Regions from separate parts of the Leptolyngbya sp. GB1-A1 genome, predicted to be linked through region 2. Evidence: predicted binding sites of a transcription regulator. Region 2 holds the regulator's gene; the other holds the start of a gene.
What was found. The regulator HrcA, encoded in region 2, represses chaperone genes, less so after heat shock. The targets are predictions, from matches to a motif close to ANTTAGCACTCNNNANTNNNGAGTGCTAANT.

Region 1 (3,423 bases), on a different contig from region 2:
CGCATCGCTGATCGAGCCAGGAGTCAGCTCAAAATCGGTCGCATCTACCCCCGTGATCGGGCCGTCACTGTCAAAGGTCACGGTGTAGTCCACTACATTGGCAGCCGTAAGCGGAGCAGCAGACCGGGCGATCGTCGCCCTAGGCACATTCACTTTCACCACAGACCCGACAACCGTATCGCCGTTGTAAGCCGGATCGCCCTCTGTAATTACTGTTACACCGTTGTTAACAAACAGTGCCCTAGCAGCTCCAGTCCCAGAAGCTCCTACAGTTGCGCCCGTGCCGCCGCTTCCGCCCGAAACTGCGTTGCCATTAAATGTCACACTAGCTAAGCGCAGTGAACCACCCTGAATCGAAATGGCTCCGCCTCGCGCATCTCCTCCTTTTCCGCCCGTTTCACCGGGAGCATTGCCACCCGTGCCGCCGATTGCGCTGTTGTTTTGAAACCCGACGCGAACCAGCGTAACGTTGCCACCGATGATCAAGAGTCCGCCGCCCTCTCCTAGTCCTCCGGTTTGTCCGGGCAGGGTTGCATCTGCTCCTTTTGCAGTGCCGCCATCAAGCGTCAGGTTTTCAATCAGAACTGTCCCGCTCTCAACGGTAAAAATACGATGGTCTTGACCGTTGAGGGTTTTGTTGTTACCCAGGATGCGAATGTTCGATTTGATATTTGGCAAAGCACCGATGATATCAAAGTCGTTCGTGATATTGATGATATCATCGCCTGCGGTGCTATTTGCATCATCGATCGCATCCATCAGATCGTCGTAGCTGCCCACATTGAAGGTTGCGAGCTTCTGGCTGTAGGCTTCGAGTGCCTGGGGTGAGAAGGCGATCGGCGTCGTAACTTCTCCGGTTGTGGCTTCTAGCGTCCAGTTTCCGCCCAGCGCTGCACTGCCTGTCACATTAGTTGAGGCGGCAATATCTATCCCGGTAAGCTGGCTTAACTCGGTTAGGAACGATCGCCCCACGGTTCCCGCCGCTACATCACAGCCCCATAGCAGCAGATCCGCACCCGGACGAAAAGAAGCTGACCATTGCCGAAGCAGGAGCGCATATTGACCGAGCGTTGACCCACTGAGCTGTGCCGAACCCAATTGCACCGCACCCTCGCTGCCGTGAGACACAATTTGTAGGCTGAGCAGATCGCGCCGCGCCGCTAAAAGCTGCGTAATTTGAGCAATGCCATCCTGGGACGGATCGAGCAAAACAACCTCTGCATCTGACCCAATTCCTTGCAGCAGGGTTTGATAGTCTGCAACGGCGGGGTCAACAACAATGAGCGTCGATCGAATTTCAGTCATGGGTAAATGCGGTCAGAAGTGGAAGCAGCAAAAAGCGAAACTTGTAACGTTTGAGAAATTAACTTTGTAAATCTTTTAGAAGTTGCTTAAATACCGAAACTGGAAGGCGGGTAGAGACAGACCATCCTCAGAAATCTAGGGGAAATATACCCATAGCTGGATAGTTATCTTGCAAGCAGCAGCAATTTTTTTGATAAATACTGATGCATGAAACGGAAATCTTGCTGAATTTAGTTTTAGAAATAGGCAATTAGGCTGTCTGAAGAATTACTTGAACAATTACTTTAAGTAGAATGCCCATGCCAGCGATAAAACTCGCAGGGCTGAAACAATGCTGGTTTTAGATTTGGGCTTTAGATTCAACCGCGCTCAATGCGCCAAAAGGGCTACTTTACAGCGCGCATCCTACCCCAGTTCGGGAACCCGTACTCCAAAAGGGGGGTGTCAATCGGTTGCAATTGTCTGTCTCGTTCCGCTAAATTAGCACTCAGGGGTTGAGAGTGCTAAACCTTAAACTCTCGCTCAAGAAATTACTTGACAAACTGAAGCAGATTGCAAGGCTGTTTATTTTCCAAGCTATGCACTGGTTCTGCCAAGGAACCGGATTTCTGCTGAGCAATGCTACACACCTACTCTGATATTTGGAGAATTCTTGATATGGCAGCAGTATCTCTGAGCGTTAGTACCGTCAAGCCATTGGGCGATCGTGTGTTTGTGAAGGTCAGCGCATCTGAAGAGAAGACCGCTGGTGGAATTTATCTGCCCGATACGGCAAAAGAAAAGCCCCAGGTGGGTGAAATTGCCGCTGTGGGTCCTGGAAAGCGCGGCGAAGATGGCAACCGCCAAGAGCCGGAAGTCAAAGTTGGTGACAAAGTGCTGTACTCCAAGTACGCCGGAACCGACATCAAACTCGGCACCGAAGAGTATGTACTTTTGTCTGAAAAAGACATTCTGGCGATCGTTTCCTAGTTTCTGAACGATTACGCTCCACTGTTTTCTGAATTTGCTGATTTGTATTTACTGGACTTAAGTTGGTTTAACTATGGCTAAGCGCATCATTTACAACGAAAATGCTCGTCGTGCCTTGGAAAAAGGCATGGACATCCTGGCTGAAGCAGTTGCAGTCACCCTCGGTCCCAAAGGTCGGAACGTGGTGCTGGAGAAGAAGTTTGGCGCACCGCAGATCGTCAATGACGGGGTGACGATCGCTAAAGAAATCGAACTGGAAGATCACGTTGAGAACACGGGCGTTTCGCTGATTCGTCAGGCAGCTTCTAGAACCAACGATGCCGCAGGGGATGGTACAACCACCGCAACCGTGCTGGCTCACGCGGTCGTGAAAGAAGGTCTGCGGAACGTTGCAGCAGGCGCAAACGCCATCTCCCTGAAGCGCGGGATTGACAAAGCAACAGGCTTCCTGGTGAGCAAGATTGCTGAGCACGCTCGTCAGGTTGAAGATTCTAAGGCGATCGCTCAAGTCGGTTCAATCTCTGCCGGAAACGACGATGAAGTCGGCTCCATGATTGCCGAAGCAATGGAGAAAGTGGGTCGCGAAGGCGTGATTTCGCTGGAAGAAGGCAAATCCATGACAACCGAACTGGAAGTCACCGAGGGTATGCGCTTCGACAAAGGCTATATCTCCCCCTACTTCGCCACTGACACCGAGCGGATGGAAGCCGTGCTGGATGAGCCGTTCATCCTGATCACCGACAAGAAAATCACGCTGGTGCAAGACCTCGTGCCCGTGCTGGAGCAAGTCGCTCGTTCTGGTCGTCCGCTGCTGATTCTGGCAGAAGACATCGAGAAAGAAGCCCTGGCAACCCTGGTGGTGAACCGTCTACGCGGTGTACTGAACGTGGCTGCGGTCAAGGCTCCTGGCTTTGGCGATCGTCGTAAGGCAATGCTGGAAGATATCGCTGTGCTGACGGGCGGTCAGGTGATCACCGAAGATGCAGGTCTGAAGCTCGACAACGTCAAGATCGATATGCTGGGTCGCGCTCGCCGTCTCACGATCACCAAGGACACCACCACGATCGTGGCTGAAGGCAACGAAAAGGCAGTGCAAGCTCGCTGCGAGCAAATCCGCCGTCAAATGGAAGAAACCGAGTCTTCCTATGA
Region 2 (3,423 bases):
ATCGTGCTGATGTCCCCCCGGGGAGGATTAGAGGGAGAGGAAGTGAGGAGGTAAGCAGGTCAGCGGGAGCTCAGCGGAACAGGTTGGCGAGACAGGTTATGCATGATGTGCCCCTTGCCTTTCGTTCAGAGTGGGCTTGCGGAAGTCGAGGGTTCCGGGTAATTTGAACTTAAGATTTTGAAAATATCTTCTTAACAAATCTTAGCTTAAGAGCAGATCTTGCTTGATTTGTCGGGGATTCACTTAAGTGATCCTTTACCAGATGAGTGGAATAGTCTGGAATTCACTCATGCCCCACTTTCACAGCGGCTCACTACCTTGAAGTATTGAAATTGAAGTATTGAAGAAGTATTAAAGTATGACAGCCCAATTTAACCCAACCTTTGATGCGATTACAGTTGAGCAACTGGCAGAGCGGCTCAAGTCACAGGATGATTCAGCGCAGCTTATCGATGTTCGTGAGCCCGAAGAAGTCGCACTCTCCTCCCTGGAGGGTTTTTTGAACCTGCCGCTGAGCCAGTTTAACGAGTGGTCAGGGCAAATCTTCAGCCAGTTTGACCCACAGACAGAGACGATCGTGCTGTGCCATCATGGAATTCGATCAGCGCAAATGTGCCAGTGGTTGCAGCATCAGGGCTTTTCTCAAGTAAAGAATGTCACGGGCGGCATCGACGCCTATTCTCTGAGAGTCGATCGATCGGTTCCGCACTATTAATTGACTTCCCGATTTCTAGACGATTTCTGGACTGTCTTCAGTTTTCGTTCATTCTATTCCCATTCATTCTATCGGTTGCTCCGACGTTGCTCTTATGTCCTTCCCTGTGAAACTCAACTCGCGCCAGCAGCAGGTGTTTGGCGCAACAGTTCGCTACTACATTGCGACTGCTAAGCCTGTTGGCTCAGAAGCGCTGTTAGAAGAATTTAACCCCAGAGTTAGCTCAGCGACGATTCGAAACGCGATGGGCTATTTAGAAAAAGCAGGCTTGCTGTATCAGCCTCACACCTCTGCCGGGCGGATTCCCTCCGATTCGGGCTATCGGCTGTATGTGGATCAATTGGTCACGCCTTCGGACACACTGGCTCGTCAGGTTGCCCAAACGCTAACTGAACAGTTGAACTGGGAAGAAATGAGCCTGGAGTCACTGCTACGGGGGGCTGCTCAGATCCTATCGACGCTAAGCGGCTATATTGCCCTGGTGACGTTGCCCCAATCCAGCACAGCCCAGCTGAAGCATTTGCAGTTGGTTCAGCTTGATTCAGCGCGGCTGATGCTAATCGTGGTGTTAGACACCTACGAAACCCAATCGACCCTTGTTGATCTGCCACTTTCTGAGGATGAAAAGACCGACAGCGATCGCCTCGACCGAGAGCTGCAAATTCTCTCCAACTTCCTCAACAGCGAACTGCGGGGGAGAACGCTGAGCGAAATCGCCACGCTAGACTGGACAGAACTGGGGCGCGAGTTCGATCGCTACGCCACCCTGCTGCAAACCTCGCTGCTGGAGCTGAATCAGCGTCGTCGCCTCTCCCTCTCTACGCAGATTTTGATCAACGGTGTTGCCGAAGTCCTGAAGCGACAGCCCGAATTTTCTGAGCTTCAGCAGGTTCAGCCGATCGTGCATTTGCTGGAATCTGAGCAGGATCAGCTCTGGTCGCTCATTTTTGAGTCGGCAGACTCGGAAGGAACGGGTAAGCGGGTCTCGGTACGAATTGGGGCAGAAAATCCGCTGGAGCCGATGCGCTCCTGTGCGTTAGTATCTGCTACCTACCAGCGCAACTCCATTCCTGTCGGCAGCGTCGGAATGCTAGGGCCTACTCGGATGGTGTATGAAAATGCGATCGCGATGGTCGAAGCGGCGGCAGATTATTTGTCAGAGGCGATTAGTCAAAGCCGGGAATGAGGGGAGGGGTCGATGGGTTGATGAGGGGTGCGCAGGTTCGCTCCCTTGAATTTCGCGCTGGAACCTTTACGCTAAAAGGGTAGAACTTTTCTCTCATCGCTCTCAGGAAAACGCATGATGGATTGGAGTGCGGCTCTGCCGACGTTTGTGGTAACGCTCCGCGAGGGCGTTGAAGCGGCTCTTGTCGTGGGCATTGTGCTGGCGTATCTCAGCAAAGCAGGGCAGTCTCGCCTGAATCGCTGGGTCTATGCGGGAATTGGGGCTGGCGTTGCGGCGAGCGTGGCGATCGGCATTGTCTTGAGCAGCGTCTTGGCGGCACTTGAAACGGCAAATCAGCCCAGCGCCAAACTCACTAAAGAACTACTGGAAACCGGATTTAGTTTACTGGCAATCGGCTTATTAAGCTGGATGCTGATCTGGATGACCCAGCAGGCAAAAGCCTTGAAGTCCGAGGTGGAAGGCGCAATTACTTCTGCGCTTGGCAAAAGCGAAAACGGCGAAACTGGTGCAGGCTGGGGCGTGTTTGGACTGATTGCGATCGCCGTACTGCGCGAAGGCTTCGAGACGGTTCTGTTTATCGCGGCAAAATTTCAGCAGGGCTGGCTTCCGGTAGTCGGAGCCGTGGCAGGGCTAGCAGGCGCAACGGTGATCGGCGTTTTGCTATTTCGGCTGGGTGTCAAGATTAACCTGCGGCAATTCTTTCAAACCATGGGGGTGCTGCTGTTGCTGATCGTTTCGGGCTTAGTCGTGTCTGCGCTGCGCCATTTTGATCGGGCAATCGGACTGCTGGCGCAAATCAATCCTGATACAAACTGGTGTATTGGTCAGGGGTCATCCTGTCTGCTGGGTCCGCTTGTATGGGATTTGAGTAGCATTCTGCCCGATCGTCAGTTTCCGGGAATTCTGCTGAAGGCACTCTTTGGCTATACGCAAACGCTCTATCTAGCGCAGGCGATCGGTTATATCCTGTTTCTAGCAATTGTGGGAGGGCTGTACGGTCGCAGTTTAACGGATCGCAAGCAATCTCCTCATTCAAGTAAGACTGCTTCGGAGCAGAGCTAACTTAGCTAATCAAGCCAATCAAGCCAATCAAGCCAACAAAGCCAATAAAGCCAAAAAAAGAGGATGGTTATCCATCCTCCTGGAAAGGCTATATGACTTTTTAAGCCACCAATTCGATCGCCTTAAATCTAGCGGCTGTGATAGTCCTGAAATGACTGATAGCCCTGATCAGCGCTGTAGAGATGGCAGCGATCGGTAATTTCTTGCATCAGTGCCCAGGAAAACTCGGTTTCGTAGAGATAGCTGCCCCAGTTTTTCCGCAGGCTCTCGTGTGCCATTCGCAAACGGTAGGACGGAATCGCTGTTGAGAGATGGTGCGGCACATGCACATTAATGTGATGGCAGAGCCATTCCACCCAGAAAGCATACTCGCAGTGAACCGTACCCGAAAGCTGAGCCAGTGCCTCGTGCCACTGATCCGGCTCCTGGAAGGCAATGTCGGGCATTGTGTGGTGAACTA

Region 1: a site for HrcA is predicted at 1,784-1,814, ahead of groES (co-chaperone GroES). Genes of this name have one in related genera too.

Annotation. Positions count from the first base shown of each region.
Region 1 is NZ_JAMPLI010000014.1:41,789-45,211, reverse strand. It holds gene NDI45_RS15180 (DUF4347 domain-containing protein) at 1-1,305, opposite strand, end outside; gene groES (co-chaperone GroES) at 1,963-2,274, shown strand; gene groL (chaperonin GroEL) at 2,348-3,423, shown strand, end outside.
Region 2 is NZ_JAMPLI010000002.1:354,891-358,313, forward strand. It holds gene NDI45_RS03475 (rhodanese-like domain-containing protein) at 359-715, shown strand; gene hrcA (heat-inducible transcriptional repressor HrcA) at 810-1,901, shown strand; gene NDI45_RS03485 (FTR1 family protein) at 2,019-2,963, shown strand; gene NDI45_RS03490 (fatty acid desaturase) at 3,092-3,423, opposite strand, start outside.